DNA from 4 places in the Actinoplanes sp. NPDC049681 genome. Region 1 is predicted to be linked to each of the others. Evidence: riboswitches for the same ligand, from Rfam matches in the RefSeq annotation. Region 1 holds a riboswitch; each other region holds the start of a gene.
The links. A riboswitch is a leader RNA that binds a small molecule or an ion and turns the genes downstream of it on or off. The one in region 1 is predicted to bind cyclic di-AMP.
Positions count from the first base shown of each region.

Region 2: linked by a shared signal. The riboswitch ahead of ACIBO8_RS27710 (NlpC/P60 family protein) and the one ahead of ACIBO8_RS13855 (NlpC/P60 family protein) in region 1 are both predicted to bind cyclic di-AMP.
Region 3: linked by a shared signal. The riboswitch ahead of ACIBO8_RS32990 (coiled-coil domain-containing protein) and the one ahead of ACIBO8_RS13855 (NlpC/P60 family protein) in region 1 are both predicted to bind cyclic di-AMP.
Region 4: linked by a shared signal. The riboswitch ahead of ACIBO8_RS19155 (transglycosylase family protein) and the one ahead of ACIBO8_RS13855 (NlpC/P60 family protein) in region 1 are both predicted to bind cyclic di-AMP.

Region 1 covers NZ_JBITLP010000003.1:836,066-841,193, forward strand. Annotated here, with positions in the region: gene ACIBO8_RS13850 (RNA polymerase sigma factor RpoD/SigA) at 1-996, shown strand, start outside; gene ACIBO8_RS13855 (NlpC/P60 family protein) at 1,074-2,003, opposite strand; cyclic di-AMP (ydaO/yuaA leader) riboswitch at 2,046-2,176, opposite strand; gene ACIBO8_RS13860 (DUF3817 domain-containing protein) at 2,391-2,720, opposite strand; gene ACIBO8_RS13865 (hypothetical protein) at 2,734-3,162, opposite strand; gene ACIBO8_RS13870 (DUF6158 family protein) at 3,243-3,488, shown strand; gene ACIBO8_RS13875 (DUF1360 domain-containing protein) at 3,504-4,070, shown strand; gene ACIBO8_RS13880 (hypothetical protein) at 4,126-4,311, opposite strand; gene ACIBO8_RS13885 (hypothetical protein) at 4,320-4,520, opposite strand; gene ACIBO8_RS13890 (hypothetical protein) at 4,800-5,003, shown strand; gene ACIBO8_RS13895 (ANTAR domain-containing protein) at 5,051-5,128, shown strand, end outside.
Region 2 covers NZ_JBITLP010000008.1:24,954-30,081, reverse strand. Annotated here, with positions in the region: gene ACIBO8_RS27715 (M1 family metallopeptidase) at 1-1,208, shown strand, start outside; gene ACIBO8_RS27710 (NlpC/P60 family protein) at 1,272-2,261, opposite strand; cyclic di-AMP (ydaO/yuaA leader) riboswitch at 2,276-2,410, opposite strand; gene ACIBO8_RS27705 (M56 family metallopeptidase) at 2,569-3,489, opposite strand; gene ACIBO8_RS27700 (BlaI/MecI/CopY family transcriptional regulator) at 3,486-3,854, opposite strand; gene ACIBO8_RS27695 (cytochrome ubiquinol oxidase subunit I) at 3,931-5,128, shown strand, end outside.
Region 3 covers NZ_JBITLP010000010.1:158,038-163,165, reverse strand. Annotated here, with positions in the region: gene ACIBO8_RS33000 (glycoside hydrolase family 65 protein) at 1-1,309, shown strand, start outside; gene ACIBO8_RS32995 (coiled-coil domain-containing protein) at 1,378-2,397, opposite strand; cyclic di-AMP (ydaO/yuaA leader) riboswitch at 2,402-2,538, opposite strand; cyclic di-AMP (ydaO/yuaA leader) riboswitch at 2,773-2,909, shown strand; gene ACIBO8_RS32990 (coiled-coil domain-containing protein) at 2,913-3,983, shown strand; gene ACIBO8_RS32985 (ABC transporter ATP-binding protein) at 4,000-4,770, opposite strand; gene ACIBO8_RS32980 (ABC transporter permease) at 4,763-5,128, opposite strand, start outside.
Region 4 covers NZ_JBITLP010000005.1:173,933-179,060, reverse strand. Annotated here, with positions in the region: gene menC (o-succinylbenzoate synthase) at 1-793, shown strand, start outside; gene ACIBO8_RS19165 (response regulator) at 814-1,236, shown strand; gene ACIBO8_RS19160 (Hpt domain-containing protein) at 1,255-1,638, opposite strand; cyclic di-AMP (ydaO/yuaA leader) riboswitch at 1,815-1,995, shown strand; gene ACIBO8_RS19155 (transglycosylase family protein) at 1,997-2,668, shown strand; gene ACIBO8_RS19150 (GNAT family N-acetyltransferase) at 2,796-3,278, shown strand; gene ACIBO8_RS19145 (cellulase family glycosylhydrolase) at 3,569-4,855, opposite strand; gene ACIBO8_RS19140 (glycoside hydrolase family 48 protein) at 5,108-5,128, shown strand, end outside.

The sequences.
Region 1 (5,128 bases):
GCAGGAATTGCCCGTAACAGGGTTAGTGAAGGCAATGAGGGGACCGTGGGCAACGTGGAGAAGACAACCGTGATGCGGACGGACGAAGTCGCCGAGGAGCGCGACCTCGTCGGCGTCTACCTGCACGAGATCTCCCGCACGCCGCTTCTGGACGCCGCCAGGGAGGTCGACCTCTCCAAGGCAATCGAGGCCGGCCTCTATGCCGAGCACCTGCTCGAGAGCGGTGACGTCCGTCGCGGCGTGAGCCGGGAGGAGCTGGAGCGGCTGGTCGTCGAGGGCGAGCGGGCCAAGGACCTGTTCATCCGCGCGAACCTCCGCCTGGTCGTCTCGATCGCACGCCGGTACGTGCGGTCGGGCATGCCGATGCTCGATCTGATCCAGGAAGGCAACACCGGCCTGGTTCGCGCCGTGGAGAAGTTCGACTACGAGCGGGGCTACAAGTTCTCGACGTACGCGACGTGGTGGATCCGCCAGGCGATCAGCCGGGCGATCGCGCAGCAGGAGCGCACCGTGCGCCTGCCCGTGCACCTCGTCGAGGACGTCAACCGGATGCGCAACGTCACCCGCCAGCTCGTCCGCGAGCTCGGCGCCGACCCCGAGCCGGAGCAGATCGCGAAGGCGCTGGGCGTGACGGTGGAGCGCGTCAGCGAGCTCACCCGCTGGGCCCAGGACACCGTGTCCCTGGACACGCCGGTCGGCGACGACGGCGACACCAACCTCGGTGACCTGGTCGCCGACAGCGACGCGCCGTCGCCCGAGGAGATCGTGCTGACCGCCCTGGAGCGCCAGCGCATCGAGGGCCTGCTCAACCACCTCGACGACCGGTCGGCGGGCATCATGCGCGCCCGCTACGGCCTCGAGGACGGTCGCGAGCACTCGCTGACCGAGGTGGCCTCGCGGTTCTCGCTCTCGCGCGAGCGCATCCGCCAGCTCGAGATCCAGGCCCTGGGCCGGCTGCGCGAGCTCGCCCGCGCCGAGGGCCTCCAGGCCGCGTAACTCCTTCCCCCGGCAAACGCCGAAGGCCGGTGCCCCTCACGGGACACCGGCCTTCTGTCGTGCCGGGGGCTGCGTGATCAGGTCACGCGGCCGTAGCCGTACGGGGTCATGATGTCGATCGTGCGATGTTTCACCGGCTCACCGGCTCGTGAGGCGTCGATGATCTTCCCGTCGCCGACGTAGAGCGCGACGTGCCCGAGGTTGCGGTAGAAGACCAGGTCGCCGGGTTCGAGCTGGGACCGGCTGATCCGCCGGGTGGCGCTGTACTGGGCCGCGGCGTTGTGCGGCAGCGACTTGCCCGCCTGGCTCCAGGCCCGTGAGGTCAGGCCCGAGCAGTCGTACGTCTCGAGCCCGTCGGCGCCGAACTGGTACATCTTGCCGACCTGGTTGAAGGCGAACCGGACCACGACCCCGGCGTCGCCGGAGACCGACGGGATGCTGCCGGTGTAGCTCGAGCCCTTCTCGGTGGCCCGGCCGTACGCCGCGGTCCGCATGGCGTACAGGTCTTTGAGCTGGCCCTCGATCTTCTTCTTGCGGGCGGCGAGCTCCTTGACCTCGGCGGTCTGCTTCGCCTGGGTCGTCTTCAGCGCGGCCTGGCGCTCGTTGTAGTTCTGCGTCGTGGCCGTGTACGTGTCGATGTCGCGCTGCCGGCTGCGGGACAGCTGTTCGAGGATGGACATGCGGTCCATCAGATTGCTGCTGCCCTCGAGCACGACGTTCATCGTGCCGACCTTGCCGGTCTTGTACGCCGAGGCCGCGATGACGTTCATCTGCGCGCCGGCGGCCTCGAGGGCCTCCTTGGCGGGTCCGAGCGAGGCGGCGAGCTTCTTCTCGTCGTCCTTCGTCTTCTGCAGGCTGATCTTCATCTTGTTGTACGACTCGACGACGTCCTCGAGCTCGTTGGACGCCTTCTCGATCTTCTTGTTGATGTCACCGGTCGAGGGCGCCGCGTGCGCGGCCGGCGCGACGGTGCCGGTGATCACGATCGCCAGGGCGGCGACCACCATGGTGCGTAGCCTCGTGCGGGCGTGTGGCAACGGAACGTGGCCTTTCTTCCGCTGGGCCGCCTACCGGGTTAGCTGACGGATTCGGGCGGGAAGAAGGCCCTACCGCTGGCGCGGATTCACCCCGGATGCTGCTTCGGTGGTTCCCCGGCTCGCCGAGACGGTGGCGGCGGCCCCGGGGGATGGGGACACCGTCTCCGCCGTCGAGGGATTCGGCGGCGCTGGCCGGCGCCACTTGAGGGTATGGCTGCGGACCGGACCAACCGCATCAACTTATCGGCGATCTCGATTAATACAAGAGCCGGAAGAGTGACTTGCGCCAATTATCACAAATATGGGAATGATCCCGATAACGGACCGCAATTCAACGCCTTCGCAGCGTGACCCCTTCTATTTCTGTGCCATCGCGGGCGGGATGTCCATCCCCTGGACGGCCCACTTGCGGGAAACGACGCGCTCGGCCCAGAACGAGAAGAACGGGACCGTGCCGGCGAGCATCACCAGCAGCATCCGGCCGAGCGGCCAGCCGGCCCGGCGGCTCAGGTCGAAGGTCGCGACGAGGTAGATCATGTAGAGAAAGCCGTGGACCGGCCCTACGGTGGCGACCACCGTGTCGTTGTCGCCGGCGTACTTCAGCGGCATGCCCACCAGCACGAGCACGACGAGGACCACGCCGACGATCCAGGCGATGATCCGGTAGCGGGTGAGGGCTCCCTGCACGATCCACGTCCTTCTACTTGGTGCTGCTCTTGCGTCCGGGGTAGTCGCCGGGCCGGGCGCCGGGATGGGCGTTGAGCCAGGCGAGATAGTCGTTGTAGGCGTCCAGCTCCGGGTCGTCCGCCGGAACCGCCTGCGGAGCCACGGGCACTCGCACCGGCCGGCGCACCGTCACAGGCGCGTCGTCGCCGGGCGCTGCCGCCGGGGGCTCGGTGGGCTCCTCGGGCGCTGGGCGGCCGGCCCGGAGCTCCTGCTGCACCTCGCGCACCCACAGAAACACCACGAAGAGGGCGAAGACCGGCCACTCGAAGGTGTAGCCCCAGCTCAGCGTGTTTCCACCGGTGGCCCGGCTGAACTGCCACCAGCCCAGCGCGAGAAAGCCGGCGACCAGCACGAGCGCGACCACGTGGCGGGCGATCCACGCCGGGGTCCACAGCGCTCTCATGCGGTCGAGCGTACCCACCCGGGGTTTGACGGCAGGCGCCACGGGCAACCGTTGCGTGCAAGCACGAGAAGGGAGAGATCATGAGCGACCCCGAGGTCGACGACCGCGTCGGCACCGAGCAGGGCATCGACCCCGCCGGGCTCGCGGACGAGGACCTGCTCCGTGAGCTGGGCAGCCTGCACCGTACGCGGCTGCAGACCCTGCGGCACGGTCCCGACGCGGCGCTCGCCAACCACCTGCGCCGTACCGCCGAGCTGGAGACGGAATACCTCGCCCGGCACCCCGGCCGTGAGGTCGACCCCCACCGGCTGACCCAGGACTTCTGAGAGGACCTCTTGCGCATGACCTCCTCGGTACGCCGCCGGTTCGACCGGTTGCGGCGCCAGTACGCCCCCCACGAGCACCGCCCGCTCGACGGGTACGCGGCGACCATGGGCGCCTTCGGCGTGCTCGCCGGCAGCCTCACCGTCGCCGCGAAGGTGACCGGGCGTACGGTCCCGGAACGCCCGGCCGTGTCGGACGTGGTGCTCATCTCGATCGCCACGCACAAGCTGAGCCGGCTGATCGCCAAGGACTCGGTGACGAGCCCGCTGCGGGCGCCGTTCACCCGGTACGCCGAGCCCGGCGGCAGCGCCGAGGTCAACGAAGAGGTCCGCGACCAGGGCAGCACCATCCGGCACTCGATCGGCGAACTGATCAGTTGCCCCTTCTGCCTCGCCGTCTGGGTGGCCACGGGCCTGACCAGCGGTCTGGTGTTCGCGCCGAGGCTCACCCGGCTGGCCGCCACCGTGTTCACCGCGACGGCCGCGTCCGACTTCCTGCAGATGGCGTACTCGCTCGCCAAGGAGGCGGCGGAGGGCGGACCCGAGGAGCCGCGCCCTGCGGTGAACGGCCGCGCGATGGCTTAGGGCGTAGACGGAAAAGGCCCCGGCTTCCCGCCGGGGCCTTTGCGCTGTGGACAGATCAGGGAGGCCCGTCGCCGTCCATGCCCGACCAGCCGCGCGGGCTCTCCTCCTCGCCGGAGTCCTCGTCCTCGATGATCGCGGGCTCGACGGCGGTGTCGTTGTGCTCGCTCGCGAAGTCGCTGTCCCCGTCGGGGGTGCCGTCGGAGTCTCCGAAGGCCGGCAGGCGTTCGTTCTGCTGGGTCATGTCGCTCCTCAGGCGTCCAGAGTTCGCAGGGCCTCGGCGGCCTCGTCCTGGGCGTACTCGCCCTCGGGCAGCGCGTCGATGCGGGTCAGTGCGGTCGCGGGCAGGTCGGCGGCGATCGCACCGCGCTGCAGGTCGGCGCTGCTCAGGCGTTCCTGCCCGGAAAAGGCCTCGTCGAGGTATTCGTCCAGTAGGCGCAGGTCATCGCTCACGGCTTCGGACTACCCGGCGAGACGGCCGGCAATCATGTGGTCCAGGTCACAAGTACTCCTGGAATGGGTCCGGGGTGCCGACCGTTGAGAGCAGATGTCGGTGTGCCCAGTGTCCCCGGGCCTCACCCTTTGCCTTCGCGGACTACCGTTCGGCTGGAGCCGCGTTGAGCCTTTCGCCGCGAGGCGACCTGCACACCGGCACCTACGTGACGTCGCTCCCGGCCCCGGCCGGGAGCGACGTTTGTTTTCGGCCCTCACCATCGCGGGTACACGACCGACATGAGTGATGATCGGATCGGGCAGCGGGCAGCGGACCTGCTGCCGGAGGAACGCACCGCGGGAAGCGCCGACCCGCAGGGGCAGGCCGAGGCCATTCTCGCCGAGTCCGACGAGCGCGAAGAGCTCCCGGACGCCGCGCCGAGCACATTCCTGGAACATCGCACGTCGGACCAGACGGTTACGCCCGCCGACGGCACCCGTTAGTGGACACCACTTTCGTGTTCACGGATCCGCATGGCAATATCGGGCAAATGTCTGCCCCGCAACGGAGCATCGGGCGGCGTCTGACGCCGCGTCGCCGCACGACCGCGAGCACCCCGGAGACCACG
Region 2 (5,128 bases), on a different contig from region 1:
GCGACACGGCCGGCGGGACCTGGACCGGGCATCAGAGCATCTCGTTCACGAACGCCTCCGCCGAGCCCCTGACCGAGATCTACCTGCGCCTGTGGGACAACGCGCACGGCACCTGCGCGGCCATGCCGATCACCGTCAGCAACGTGACGGGCGGGACGGCGGGATCCCTCTCAGTGGCCTGCACCGCGTTGCCGATCACGCTGCCGGCGCCGCTGGCCCAGGGCCGGTCGGCGAGCGTCGGTTTCGACCTGAAGATCGTGATCCCGTCCGGCGTGGACCGCTTCGGGCACGACGGGAGCTACTACTTCATCGGCAACGCGCTGCCCGTGCTGGCCGTGCGCGACGGGGCCGGGTGGCACCTCGACCCGTACACGAACAACGGGGAGTCCTTCTACCAGCTGGCGAGCGACTACGACGTCACGCTCGACCACCCCACCTCGATGGCCGTGCCGGCGACGGGCACCTCCACCGACAGCGCCGGGACCGCCGGGCGGACCGTCACCCACGCGGTCGGCAAGCAGGTGCGCGAGTTCGCCTGGGCGGCGGGCCCGTTCAAGAAGATCTCCGGTACGACCGCGGCCGGCGTCAAGGTGAACGTCTACTCGGTCGCGTCGATCTCCAACCGCAGCGCCTCCTCGATGCTGTCGGTCGCCACCGGTGCCCTGGACGCCCACGCCTCCCGATTCGGCGCGTACCCGTACGGGGAGGCCGACGTGGTCCTCGACAACGGATTCTGGTTCGGCGGGATGGAGTACCCGGGCTTCGTGCTGGACCTGGTCAGCTCGACCGCGCTGGCCCACGAGCTGGCGCACCAGTGGTTCTACGGCATCGTGGGCGACGACGAGTACAGCACGCCGTGGCTGGACGAGGGCTTCACCGACTACGCCACCGATCTGTACTTCAACAAGACCGGCTCCGGGTGCGGCATCACCTGGCAGTCGTCCGCCGAGAAGCTGACGAACTCGATGGCGTACTGGGACGCGCACTCGAGCCGCTACAGCACGGTCGTCTACGGGTACGGCAAGTGCACCCTGCACGACCTGCGCCGGCTGATCGGGAGCACGGCGATGACGCAGCTGCTGCGCTCGTACGCGGCCTCGCACTGGTACGGCGTCTCGACTGTGGCCGACTTCAAGGCGGCCGCTCAGGCCGCCGCCGGCTCGACGGATCTCACGTCCTTCTGGGCGGCGCACCGCGTCGAGGGCTGACCGGCACGCGAAGAGCCGCCACGCGGGACGTGGCGGCTCTTCGGCGTGGTGCGGGTGCCCGGGTCAGCCCGGGCGGCGCATGCCCGTGATGGCACCGCTGCGGTCGATCGGCGCCATGCGCACATGGTCACCCGTGTGGGGTGCATGCACCATGATGCCGCCGCCCACGTAGATGCCCACGTGATGCACCGGACTGCCGTAGAAGATCAGGTCGCCCGGTTGCAGTTCGCTGCGGCTGACGGCCCGGCCCTCGTGGATCTGATCACCCGTGAAGTGCTCCAGGTGCACCCCCACGGAGGCCCATGCCACCTTGGTCAGGCCCGAGCAGTCGTAACCGCGCGGCCCCTCCGCCCCGAAGACGTACGGCATGCCGATCAGGTCGCACGCCTTCTGTGCCGCGCGCCCGCCCTTGTCGTTGGTGTAGTTCACCGGGCAGGGACCGGTGCGCAGCGGGCCGTCGTTCGCACCCGCCGAGCCGTACGCCTGGATCCGCAGTTTCTGCAGGGCGTCGACCTTCTTCTGGATCTCCGCCTTCCGCGCGCCGAGGTCCTTGTCACGGGCCGCCACGGCGTCGGTCAGGGTCACCAGTGCCGCCTTGTCCCGCGCGTACTTGTCGCGGAGCTGCGCCGCGCCGGCCACCTGCTGACGCTGGTGGCGGGCGATCTGGTCGAGGAACGTGAGTTTCTCGGTCAGACCGGTCGGCGAGCCGCTGACCACCATGGCCTCCATCGCGCCGGGCGAGCCCTGCATGTACGCGTCGGCGGCCATGCCGCCCACCTGGGACATGGCCAGATCCACCTCCAGCTGGAGGGGCTCCAGCCGGTCGTTGATCTTCTTGAGCTGTGCACGGTTCTTGATCAGCTGGTTGTGCACGTCGTTGTACTGCTCGATGATCGACTCGAGTTTGTCCCACTGCTCGTCGATCTGCTTCTCGATGGTCGAGGGTGACGGGGTCGCGTGGGCCGCGGTGGGCACCAGCAGGACCCCGACCGCGGCGACGACACCGAGCAGACTGCGCAGAATCGTGGCGCGGCGCGCCCCAATCCGTTTCACGAAGGTGCAGTGTCCTTTCTTCCCTCAGCCGCCGACCGGGTTAGCTGTCGGGTTCGGACGGGAAGAACGCCCGGCCGCGATGGTGCCGCGGCTTCACCCCAGGTCCCTGGGTCCCCGGTTCGTGGTGCACGATCAGGCTCGGTCGAACAGCGCACGATTGAGCGGTGACTCATCGGTTCGCCCGGTTTGGACGAGGGGGGACCGACGAGCCGGGCACCACCGTACTCCCGATCACCGCAGAACTAAACCCGGTGATACCCGGGCACTCACCGCATATCGCACGTGACCCGCTGTGATTAAGAAAGACTTAAAGCGGCCAGGCGGTCAGCGCGCGCCCCAGCCAGGGCACCACCAGGATCACTGTGGGTAACACGATCAAACTCACCGCAATCAGGACGGCCACCACGGTCCACATCGGAGATCCGGCATCCGTCCCGGCGAGCCGCTCGAGGCGGCGGCGCCGCTCCTCGCCGGCGTCGCCACCGGCCTCCGCCGGGACGTCCGGGCTCACCGCGTCGCTCAGGACGGACAGGGCGGTGCGCAGCGGCTCGGCCCCGCAGCGACGCCGGGCCGCGTCGTCGGCGACCATCTCGAGCAGCAGGTGCACGGCGTCCAGCGGCGCCCGGCTGCGCAGCGGCCGCGGCACCGCCCGGTAGAACGCGGTGAAGGACTCGAGCACCAGGTCGTGCCGGTGGCGCAGGTGTGCCTGTTCGTGAGCGATGACGGCGGCCACCTGCGCCCGGTTCAGCACGCGCAGGGCTCCCCCGCTGACCACGACCCGGGGATTGCGGCCCGGCAGGCAGTACGCGAACGGCAGCGGGCCGTCGAGCACCCGCAGGCCGTGCGGCACCTCGGCCGGCAGCTCGCCGTGGCGTTCGGCGTCGTCGAGCAGATCCACGAGCATCCGGTGCCGGGCGCGGCGGGTCCGCGAGCGGTAGGTCACCCCGGCGAGCGACACGAGCAGCCGGACGATGATCACGGTCGCCACCACCAGGGCCGCGACCAGGGCGGCCGCCCCCGCCGGCCGGCCGGAGCCCAGTGCGCCGACCAGCTCCTGGGGGCCGGCGAGCACGACGCCCAGGGCGCAGAGGATGCCGGTCAGGGTGATGCTCTGCCAGAGGGCCACCGCGGCCGCCGGCGCACGGCCGGGCCACCGGGCAGCGGCGAGCGTCCCCGGCACGACCAGCGACAGGGTGAGGCCCAGCGCGCCGAGCAGCAGGGCGGTCACGACCCGGCGGCCGAATCCCTCCGGGCCGCCTCGATGGCGGCGGTCAGCATCGACGGGTCGATGCGCCCGACGAAGTGGGCCAGCGCGGCGTCGCGTACGCCGTCCGGGGCGGTGCTGAGCGCGTCGAGCATCAGCGCCGCCGTCATCTCCTCGCGAGACTGCGCCGGCGCGTAGCGGTAGGCCCGGTCCGCCTTGTGCTGGGTGACCACGCCCTTGCGGGCCAGCCGGTCCAGCACGGTCATCACCGTCGTGTACGCCAGGTCGCGCTCCCGGCTGAGCCGCTCGTGCACCTGCCGGACGGTCAGCGGCTCCGCGGCATCCCACAACTGCTGCATGACCTCCCGCTCGAGGTCCCCCAACGCCATGTGACCCACTCTACTGCACGGCGTCGTACTACACGTCGTAGTATCTACTACGAGATGTCGTAGAGGGGATGCCGACGTGGACGTGCTCGACCTGACCCGGCTCCAGTTCGCGGTCGTGACGATCTACCACTACTTCTTCGTGCCGCTGTCCATCAGCCTCGCCGCCACCGCGGCCGGGCTGCACATCGCCTGGCTGCGTACGGGCAGGGAGACCTACCGCGACCTGACCAAGTTCGTCGGGAAGCTGCTGATCGTCACGTTCGCCGTCGGTGTGGTCACCGGCCTCGTGCAGGAATTCCAGTTCGGCATGGGCTGGAGCAACTTCGCCCGGTTCTACGGCGACGTCTTCGGGCCCACCCTGGCCATCGAGGGGATGCTCGCCTTCTTCCTCGAAGCCACGTTCCTCGCGCTCTGGTACTTCGGCTGGGAGCGGCTGCCGCGCCGGCTGCACGCCGCCACCATCGTCGTGGTGGCCGTCGGCACCGTGCTGTCCGCGTTCATCATCCTGGCCGCGAACTCGTTCATGCAGAACCCGGTCGGGTACTCGCTGGACCCGGTCACCGGCCGCGCCCGCCTCGACGACTTCGGCGCCCTGCTGCTCAACAAGGTGAACCTCGCCGCGTTCCCGCACACCCTCTCCGGAGCGCTGATGGCGGGCGGATCGCTCCTGCTCGCGGTGGGCGCCTGGCGGCTGCGCGCGGCGGGGGAAGCGGCTTTCCGGACGCTGGCCCGCCTCGGCGCCTGGCTGACCGTCGTGGGTGGCGCCCTGACCGCCGTCACGGGCGATCACCTGGGCAAGGTCATCACCGAGGTGCAGCCGATGAAGATGGCCGCCGCCGAGGCCCTCTACGCCACCACCGCGGGCGCACCCTTCTCGGTCTTCGCCGTCGGCGACCCGGGCGGCGGGAAGCCGTTCCTGAGCATCGAGATCCCCCGGCTGCTGTCCATCCTCGCCAAGGGCACCCCGGGCGCGACCGTGCAGGGCATCGACGACCTGCAGGCGCAGTACGCGGCCCAGTTCGGCCCGGGGAGCTACGTGCCGATGATCCCGGTCGCGTTCTGGAGCTTCCGGCTGATGATCGGCATCGGCATGCTCGCGGCCGCCGTCGCGGCGTACTACCTGTGGAGCACGCGCCGGGACCGCCGGACGCACCCGCTGCTGCTGCGGCTCCTGCCGCTGATCCCGCTCCTACCGGCCGCCGCGAACAGCCTCGGCTGGATCTTCACCGAGACCGCCCGCCAGCCCTGGCTCGCCTTCGGTATCTCGCGCGTGG
Region 3 (5,128 bases), on a different contig from region 1:
CGGCTACGACGGCCACACCTTCTGGGACGCCGAGACGTTCGTGCTGCCGGCGCTGACGTACACGCAGCCGTCCGCGGCCGCCGACGTGCTCCGCTGGCGGCACTCCACCCTGGATCTCGCCAAGGAGCGCGCGCAGACCCTCGGCCTGCAAGGGGCGGCCTTCCCGTGGCGCACGATCCGCGGGCAGGAGTGCTCGGCGTACTGGCCGGCCGGCACCGCCGGCTTCCACATCGGCGCCGACATCGCCGACGCGGTCCGCCGCTACGTCTCCGCCACCGCCGACTACGACTTCGAGCGCGAGGTCGGCCTCGAGCTGCTGGTCGAGACCGCCCGGCTGTGGCGCTCCCTGGGACACCACGACCGGCACGGCCGCTTCCACATCGACGGCGTGACCGGCCCGGACGAGTACACGGCCGTGGTGGACGACAACGTCTACACCAACCTGATGGCCCAGCAGAACCTCTTCGCGGCGGCGGACGCGGCCAAGCGCCACCCCGACCTGGCCCGCAAGCTCGGCGTCGACGACGAGGAGTCCGCCTCCTGGCGCGACGCCGCGGCCGCGGTGCACATCCCGTACGACCGTGAGCTGGGCGTCCACCAGCAGTCGGAGGGGTTCACCCGGCTGCAGGAGTGGGACTTCGAGAACACGCCGCCGGAGGCGTACCCGCTGCTGCTCAACTACCCGTACTTCGACCTCTACCGCAAGCAGGTCGTCAAGCAGGCCGACCTGGTGATGGCCATGTACGTCCGCGGCGACGCGTTCACCCCGGACGAGAAGGCCCGCAATTTCGCGTACTACGACGCCCGTACGGTCCGCGACTCGTCGCTGTCGGCCTGCATCCAGGCGGTCATCGCGGCCGAGGTGGGCTTCGTCGAGCTGGCCCACGACTACTTGGGCGAAGCGGCCCTGATGGACCTGCACGACCTGCACCAGAACGCCCGCGACGGCGTGCATGTCGCGTCGCTCGCCGGCTCCTGGATCGCCCTGGTCGCGGGGCTGGGCGGCATGCGCGACTACAACGGCCAGCTCTCCTTCGCCCCGCGCCTGCCGAGCCGGATCAGCAACCTGGAGTTCTCGCTGCTGTGGCGCGGGCTGCGGCTGCGGGTCGAGGTCACGCCCGACGAGGTGACGTACTCGCTGCGCAACGGCGGCGGGTCCGCGCGGCTGGACCTGCTGCACCACGGCAAGGAGGTGACGGTGACCCAGGTCAAGCCGGTCGTCCTGCCGATTCCGCCGGCGCCGCCCACCGGCCCGGCACCCACGCAGCCGGCCGGGCGCGCACCGGTTCGCCGGGCGAGCGGGTCCTGACAGCTCAGAAACGCGGAAGCCCCCGTCCGGCTCGACCGGACGGGGGCTTCGTCGTGCGTGGGGCGCTGCTACAGCATGGAGATGTGTACGTGGTCCGTGTGGTTGGACGGTCCGTGGTACGTCTTCCAGCCGGTGGCCGGGAACCAGATCATGCGGTTCCAGATGACGTACAGGATGCCCAGCCGGTCGGCGTTGCGGACCGCGAACGCCATCAGGTTGTTGCCGTACTCGCGGGTGTCCTGGTTGTGCCAGGGTGAGAACCCGCTCTTCTGCAACGACCAGTCACAGGCGCGGCCCTTGGGATGCTCGAAGGGGCCACCGTCGCGGTGACAACCGACGAAGCGGTTGAATCCGGCCTTCTTCACCTCTTGGTACATGTGCAGGGTGCGCGCGGTGATGCAGCCGTTCGTGGTCGGGTCGTCGACGTTGCACGGCAGGGGCCCGAACTCCCCGTCGGCGTTCCGTGGCGCGGGCGCCGCCACCTTCGACTTGGCCAGCACGAAGCCGCCGGTCACCGTCTTGCCGCCGACCAGGTCGAGGGCTTTCTCGGCCGACTCCTTCTGCTTCGCCATCAGCTGGAGGTTCTGCTGCTGCGCCTTGACTTCCTGATCGAGGTGCGCCTTCGCGGTGGCGACCTCGTTGATGGCGGCGTCGAGCTGGCGCAGCTTGCCGTCGTTGAGGGCGTTGATCTCCTCGAGCGAGACCGCCTTGTCGACGAACGTGTCGGGCGAGCGGACGTTGAGCAGGAAGCCCACGGTGGTGAGGCCGCCCGTGCGGTACTGCTGCGCCGCCACGGCGCCCACCTGAGGCAGCAGCGCGTCCCGCGTGGCCTCGGCGTTCTTGACCTTCAGGGCCAGGCCGAGCTGCTCCTTGGTCGACTTCGCGACCGCGGACTTCGCCGCCAGGTAGCGCCGGCCGGTGCTGTCCAGCAGGTCGTTGAGCATGGGGTTGTCGTCGCCGTCGTCGGCGGTCGACGCATTCCCGCCGCCGGGCGCCGCACTCGCGGGCGCGCCGGGGGCTGCGATCATGGTGACCGCGGCTAGCGATGCCAGGGCGAGGACCAGCCACCGGCGGGGTCTTGCCGTCATCCAGTTTCCTTCCGTGTTGCCGCCGACCGGGTTAGCTGACGGGTTCGGGACGGAAGCGATCCCTACCGCTTGTTCAGCGGATTCACCCCATTACCAGGTGGTTCCCCGATTCGCCTCGCGGCGATTGAGCGGTGGTCCGCCGGCACCTTGGGGGCGGTGCCTTCCTTGGCAGCGACCGGCGGAAAGCTTACCTGACTCGGGGCCGCTCATCAGCGGTCGCGACGTCGGCAAAAGTGTTACCTAGCAACGACTTTGCGTTACTGCTCGATGGAATGGGGGCCGGTAAAGAATGACGGCGTGTGGTCATGCGACCGCATAGAGTGCGACAACTGTCGATTCCGGAAAACCATGGGTATCGTTCGTCACGGTTCCATCACGGAACCGCCGCCTAATCGCCGAAAGGCGAGCCGGGGACCCAACCGGTAATGGGGTGAATCCGCAGCTCCTGCGGTAGGGATCACTTCCGTCCCGAACCCGTCAGCTAACCCGGCCGGCGGCCGACGGAAGGAACGCACGTGAGGCTCGACCCTGTTCGCCGGCGATTAGCGACCCTGCTCGCGGTCCTCGTCGCCACCTCGGGGCTGACGCTCGCCGCGCCGGCCGCGGCCCACGCCGCGCCCCGCCCGCTCGCCGCGCCGGGGGACTCCGGCGACGACGGTGAGGGGGCCTCCAAGTCCCTGATCGAGCAGCTCGAGGCGGCGTCCAAGGGCTTCGTCGAGGCCAAGGAGGCGCTCGACCGCTCGAAGAAGCGCCAGCAGGAGCTGGTCACCAAGCTCAAGGAGATCGACGTCCAGCTCGGCCCCAAGCAGGGCGCGCTCGACGAGATCGTGCGCAGGTCGTACCAGGCCGGCCGGCTGGGTCCCATGAGCGCTCTGCTCACCGCCGACTCCACCGGCAGCCTCCTGGACCGGGCGCAGACCCTGGAGACGGTCGCGCGGAAGCAGGACCGCGCGGTCCGCGACCTCAGGGACGCACGGGCCCAGCAGGAGCAGGCGAAGCTCGCGATCGACGCGTCGATCCGCGACCAGCAGAAGCAGCTCACCATCATGGCCAAGCGCAAGGCCCAGGCCGAAGGCGCGCTGAAGGCCCACAACGCCGCCGCGCCGGCCGCGGACGACGGCGGCAGCAGCGGTTCCACCGGCGGCGGTTCGAGCTCGCGCGCCGCCCCCGCGCCCCGTAACTCCGACGGCTCGCTGCCGAGCGAGTCCTGCACCGTCGACGACCCGACCACCAGCGGGTGCATCACACCGCGGACGCTGCACGCGATGAAGGAAGCCAAGGCCGACGGCTTCACCCACTTCGTCGCGTGTTTCCGGCACCAGAACAGCGGCGAACATCCCAAGGGCCGGGCCTGCGACTTCGCCGCCGATCGAAACGGCTTCGGCGGCGTGGCGACGGGCAGCAGCCGCGACTACGGCAACCGGCTCGCGAACTACTTCATCAACAACGCGAGCCGGCTGGGTGTGCTCTACGTCATCTGGTTCCGGCGGATCTGGCTACCGAGCAGCGGCTGGAAGGCGTACACCCGGGGCAACGGCGATCCGTCCAGCGATCACACGAATCACGTGCACCTGTCGATGAGATGAGGATGCGGGGCCTGCGTCACTTCTTGACGTAGGCCTCGTACTCCTTGAGCACCTCGTCGGTGGGGCCGTCGCCGCGGATCACACCCGACTCCAGCCAGATGCAGCGCTCGCAGGTGTCCCGGATCGACTGCTCGCTGTGGCTCACCAGGAACACCGTGCCGGCCTCGGCGCGCAGGTCACGGACCCGCTGCTCACTGCGCTTGCGGAACTTGGCGTCGCCGGTGGCGAGCGCCTCGTCGATCAGCAGCACGTCGTGCTTCTTCGCCGCCGCGATCGAGAAGCGCAGCCGGGCGGCCATGCCGGACGAGTACGTCCGCATCGGCAGCGAGCTGAAGTCGCCGCGCTCGTTGATGCCGGAGAAATCGATGATGTCCTTCACCTGGGACTTCACCTGGGCCGGCGTCATGCCCATGGCGAGGCAGCCGAGCACCACGTTGCGCTCCCCGGGGAGGTCGTTCATGAGCGCCGCGTTGACGCCGAGCAGCGACGGCTGGCCGGCCGCGTAGATGGCGCCCTTCTCGACGGGCAGCAGGCCGGCGATGGCGCGCAGCAGGGTCGACTTGCCCGAGCCGTTGGTGCCGATCAGGCCGATCGCCTCGCCCTTGTACGCGACGAAGCTCACCCCCTTGATGGCGTGCACCTCGCGCAGCGTGGCCGGCTTGGCGCCGGTGACGATCCGCTTGAAGCTGGCGAGCGGGCTGCCCGTACCGGCGCTGCCGGCCTGGTGGACCCGGTAGACGACGTGGGCGTCGTCCACGATCACGGTGGGTTCGCGCTGGTCAGCCACGGCCGTAGCCCTTCTCTCCGCGCCAGAAGTAGACGTAGCCACCGATGCCGACCACCAGCGTCCAGGCGATGGCCTCGGACCAAAGCACGAGCGGCGAGGCGGCGAGCTTCACGTCCTCCATCAGTGCGTGGCGCATCAGTTCGATGAAGACCAGCAGCGGGTTCGCCTCGACCAGCCGCAGCACCACGGGATGCATGCCGGCCTGCTCGAACTTGGTCACCGGGTAGAGCACCGCGGAGCCATACATCCAGAAGCGCATGATGAACGGCACCAGCTGCTTGAAGTCGGCGACCTTGGAACCCAGGCGCGCGGCCGCCATCGCAAGACCCGCATTGAAGATCGACTGGAGCAGGAAGAT
Region 4 (5,128 bases), on a different contig from region 1:
CGAACTGCGGGCGGAGGGCCGGTCGCTGGCCCGCGAGCTGGGCGCCGTGCGCGACCGCGTGCCGTGCGGCGTGTCCGTCGGCATCATGGGTTCGATCGCGGAGCTGCTCGACGCGGTCGGCGGCTACCTCGCCGCCGGCTACGTCCGGATCAAGCTCAAGATCCAGCCGGGCTGGGACGTCGAGCCGGTCCGCGCCGTCCGGGAGCGCTTCGGCGACGAGGTGCTCCTCCAGGTGGACGCGAACACCGCGTACACGCTCGCGGACGCGCGGCACCTGAGCCGGCTCGACCCGTTCGGGCTGCTGCTGATCGAGCAGCCGCTGGACGAGGAGGACGTGCTCGGGCACGCGGAGCTGGCCAAGGTCATCACCACGCCGGTGTGCCTGGACGAGTCGATCACCTCGGCCCGGTCCGCGGCCGCCGCGATCACGCTCGGTGCCTGCTCGGTGGTGAACGTGAAGCCGGGCCGGGTCGGCGGCTACCTGGAGGCGCGACGGATCCACGACGTGTGCGCCGCGCACGGCGTACCGGTGTGGTGCGGCGGCATGCTGGAGACCGGGCTCGGACGGGCGGCGAACGTCGCCCTCGCCGCCTTGCCGGGCTTCACCCTGCCCGGCGACACCTCGGCCTCGGACCGCTACTTCGCCACCGACCTGACCGCGCCGTTCGTGCTGGAGGACGGCCACCTGGCGGTGCCGACGGGGCCCGGGCTCGGGGTGGAGCCGCTGGCCGCCGTGCTGGAGTCGGTGACGACGGCGACGGAATGGATCCCGCTGGGCGGTCCCGGCACCTAGGCTGGGTCCGAGGAGGCGAGATGACGAACCTTTCCGGTCACGCCGCGGTCCTGATGGTCGACGACGACGCCGACGTCCTCGACACCACGGCCCACATGCTCGCCACCCGGGGCTTCCGCGTCTTCACCGCGCCGGACCAGGAATCGGCGCTGCGGGTGTGCCGGGAGCAGGAGGGGCGGATCGACGCTCTCATCGCCGACCTCTCCCTGCCCGGTGACAGCCGGGGCGACCTCGCCCGTGCGGTCAGCACGGAGTATCCCGCCATGCACGTGATCTACATCAGCGGAATCCCGCGGCACGTCGCCCTGGCCCAGGGGCTGGTGCGACCGGATGCGCCGTACCTCGAGAAGCCGGCGCAACCGGACGTCCTGGCAAGCGTCCTGCAGAGCCTGCTGTCGGAGAACGTGGGCGCGCCGGCGCCGGCGACCTGGTGGGATGAATGACGCCCTGATCCTTCGCGGTCAGTGGCTGGTCTCCGGCTGGAGATCGCCGGCGATGCGGGCGCACACGGGCGCCACGCGTTCGTAGGCGTCCTGGATCCGGTCCAGCGTCACCCGGGAGTCCGGGAGGCGGCCGTCGCGCGCGGCGTCCTCCAGCCCGGCGAAGAGGCCGGTCAGCACGGCGGCACCGATGTTGGCCGCCGACCCCTTGAGCGCGTGTGCCAGATCCTGGACCTCGGCGACGTCCCCGGCGGCCATCGCGGCGGCCAGCCGCTCCAGCGCCGGGGGCGTCTTGGCGACGTACGACCTCAGCAGCCTCGTGAGCAGCGCGCATTCGCCCGCACCGGGCTCCGGCCCGGTGATCTCGAGCAGCCGGGCGCGGATGGCGACGGCGGGATCCTCCATGATCCAACGGTACGACCGTGGGTCCTTTCCGCGGTGATTATCCCGTTCTGAAGCGGCCTTCCGGCAAAGATCGATCCGGTCGCAAAGGTGTAAACAACGTCACCATCGGGCCCGGAAGTTTGCGATCGCCCCCGGGGAAGTGGTTACGGTCGGCCGGTCCGCAGATGCGGGCCCCGCGGTCGGTAACGCCGAGTCCTGCCGCCGACCGGGCCGGGAACTCAATCGATCAGGCATGGAGCGGGGGACCCACAGGTTCCACGGCGCGCTGGCCGCGCCTCGGGGTGAAGCCGCCACACGGCGGCCGGGCTCCTCGGCCCGAACCCGACAGCTGACCTCGCAGGCGTGGAGGTTTCCTTTCATGGCACAGATCCGCAAGCAGTCCCTGCGTGCCCTCGGCCTGGTGGTCGCGGGCGCGGCCGGCACCGCCGCCCTGCTGGGCCCGGCGTCCCCGGCCGCGGCGAAGTCCGGTGTGAACTGGGACGCAGTCGCGCAGTGCGAGTCCGGCGGCAACTGGAGCATCAGCACCGGCAACGGCTACTACGGCGGCCTGCAGTTCAGCCGCAGCACGTGGAAGGCGTACGGCGGCACCAAGTACGCGAGCACCGCGAACAGGGCGAGCCGTGGGGAGCAGATCCGCATCGCCGAGAAGGTCCTCGACGGACAGGGCATCGGCGCGTGGCCGGTGTGCGGCAGGAAGGCCGGCTCGTCGAAGTCGTACTCGCACAAGAGCACCTCGCACCGCAGCACGGCGCACAAGAGCACGGCGCACCGGAGCACTACCCACAAGAGCACGGCGCACCGGGGCACGACTCACAAGAGCGCGGCCCACAAGAGCACGATCCGCAAGTCGAAGGGCTCGGCGGTGCACGCGACCGGCAAGTCCTACGTCGTGCGCCCGGGCGACACGCTGGCGAAGATCGCGAGCAGCCACCACGTCAAGGGTGGCTGGCGAGCGCTGTACCAGCTGAACCGCGGTGAGATCGGTGGCAACCCCAACCTCATCTTCCCGGGGCAGCACCTGGCCCTCTGAGGCCCGGCAGGACCGGCCCGGCCGCCCTTCCCCCGTGGGGCGGCCGGGTCCCGCCGTCGTGAGGCAACTCACCACTTTGGAGGGACAGCCGGCGCCGCCGGCTTGCGAGGACCGGCATGATGTGCGCATGAGGCTGGTCCCGCCGACCCAGGCGCTGGCTGACTCCGCGGCGCCCTGGTTCGACCACCCCCAGGTGCAGCACTACCTGGGCGGGCGGGACTGGTTGCCCCGCATGCTCGCCATCGCCGGGCGGGGCGGCGGCGAGGTGTTCCGCGGCCACCTGGTGCTGCGCTGCCACGCATGGTTCGGTGTGGACGCCGCGGGCGAGGTGGGCTTCATCGGCGGCGACGTGTACGCCGACGGCCGCGGCCTCCGTTCCATGGGCCTGGCCTTCGTGGTCGACCCACGGCGCTGGCGCGAGGGCCGCGGGCGTGCGCTGCTGCGCGCGGTGGTCGAGCATCCGGAGACGTCCGATGTGGACGAGTTCTTCTGCGGCGTCCACGTGGACAACGATCCCGCCCGCGCCTGCTGTGCCGCCGCCGGGTTCACTCCCGACGGCGGCGTCACCAGGGAAGGGTTCGTGTATCACCGGCTGCGCCGGGATCGGTGACAGCACTCCGGCGGTGTGGTCGTCCCGGCCGACGGTGTTCGCCCGCGGTAAGCCCGTTCCCGGACCTACCCGGTCTTCCCGCGACCGGGCTGCTGGCCGTCGACAGGCCGGGAGCGCGCTGTGTGGGAGCGGACGCATGCGATGCCGGCCGCACGGTGTCGCCGCGCGATGTCCCGATGGGCACGAATGCGGCGCGACCTTCGCCGTGCGAGGCGACGACTCAACCGGTGTTCGTAAGCCGCCGCCGACACCTGTGCGGTGGCGGCGGCCGCGGGCGGTGGAGGTGCTTGCTAGCTCGCTGTGCAGGTCGGTGCCGGCGCGGTGTTCGCGCCGGTCCAGGCGGCCGTGAAGCCCCAGGAGGTGCTGCCACCGGCGGGGAGCGACGCGTTGTAGGACAGGGAACGGGCGGTCACCGAGCCGCCCGAGGTCGTCACGGCCGCGTTCCAGGAGTTGGTGAAGCGCTGACCGTCGGGCCAGGTCCAGGCCACGGTCCACGCGCTGATCGGGGCGGTGCCGGCCTGGACCGTGACCGCGCCCTGGAAGCCGCCGGTCCATTGGCCCGTGATCGCGTACGTGGCGGTGCAGGTGCGGCCCGGGGGTGACGATGGTGGGGTGCCGTAGACGGTGGCTTCGCGGGACGTGGCCCTGATGCCGTCCGGGCCGTGGAAGAGCCGCTCGCCCCATGGGGTCAGCCGGGTCGCGTCGAAGTCCGTGATGAGGTCGAGGTATTCGACGCCGCCGCCGTTGCCGCTCCAGGACCAGCCGAGGTAGCCGATGCCCTGGGCCTGGGCGGTGGCCATGATGGTGTCCTCGTCCGGGTCGCCGTCGGAGTGGTTGTAGCCGAACTCGCCGATGACGATCGGCAGCCCGGCCGCGCGGAACCGGCCGAGGTAGTCGGTGATCTCGGCCGCCGTGTCGAAGACGCCGTACATGTGGATCGAGAAGATGGTGTTGCGCCGTGGGTCCGTGGCGAAGACGGAGGCGGCGTTGTCGCGCATGGTGAACGACCAGTCCTGGCCCCAGTTCGGGGCGTCCACCATGATCGAGTGCTCGAACCCGGCGGCCCGGAGCCGGGTGATCGCGTTCTCGGTGTCCGTGATCCAGCCGGCGGTGGCGGTGTTGCCGTACGGCTCGTTGCCGATGTCGAGGATCACGTAGCGCTCCTGGCCGGCGAGGGCGCTTCTGATGCTGATCCAGTAGTCGACCGCGCGGTCCAGCGTGGTGGCCGCGCTGTCCTCGCCGTACCCGGTGGTGTCGTGCACCTCGAGGACGCAGATGAGCCGGTTGGCCTTGCACCGGTCGATCACGCCGGTGACGTCGGAGGCGTCATTGCGGGTCCAGCGGTCCCCGCTGCTGAGCACCACGCGGACGGTGTTGGCGCCGAGCGCCTTGATGTCCGCCAGGGAGCTCAGCTTGTCGGGGTACCAGGTGTGGGCGTGGTTGACACCGCGCATGACGAACGCGTTGCCGTTGGCGTCCAGGATCTGCGAACCGCTCACGGTGAAGCCGGCGGCGGCGTGCGCCGGCGTTACTGCCAACGTTGTCATCGCGGCCGTCGCCGCCGCGAAGGCGGCCATGCCGCCCCACAGTCTGGGTTTCCTCACGGAGTTCCTCCTCATCTGGGAGCGCTCCCGCACCGCGGGCAGTTCTGTGTCTACCTACTCGGTTCAGTGCTGTCAATATCGGTCCTCGCCGATACGTTTGTGGCGAACTCTTGACTTCGGGATGAACCCGGCCCACATTCATGGGAGCGCTCCCAACCGGACGTTCATCGATGTGCCCGCACGTCCGGCCCCGCAGGGCGTCCCCTCCCCCCAGAAGGGAATCCCATGAGACGGAAGGCAAGAAGG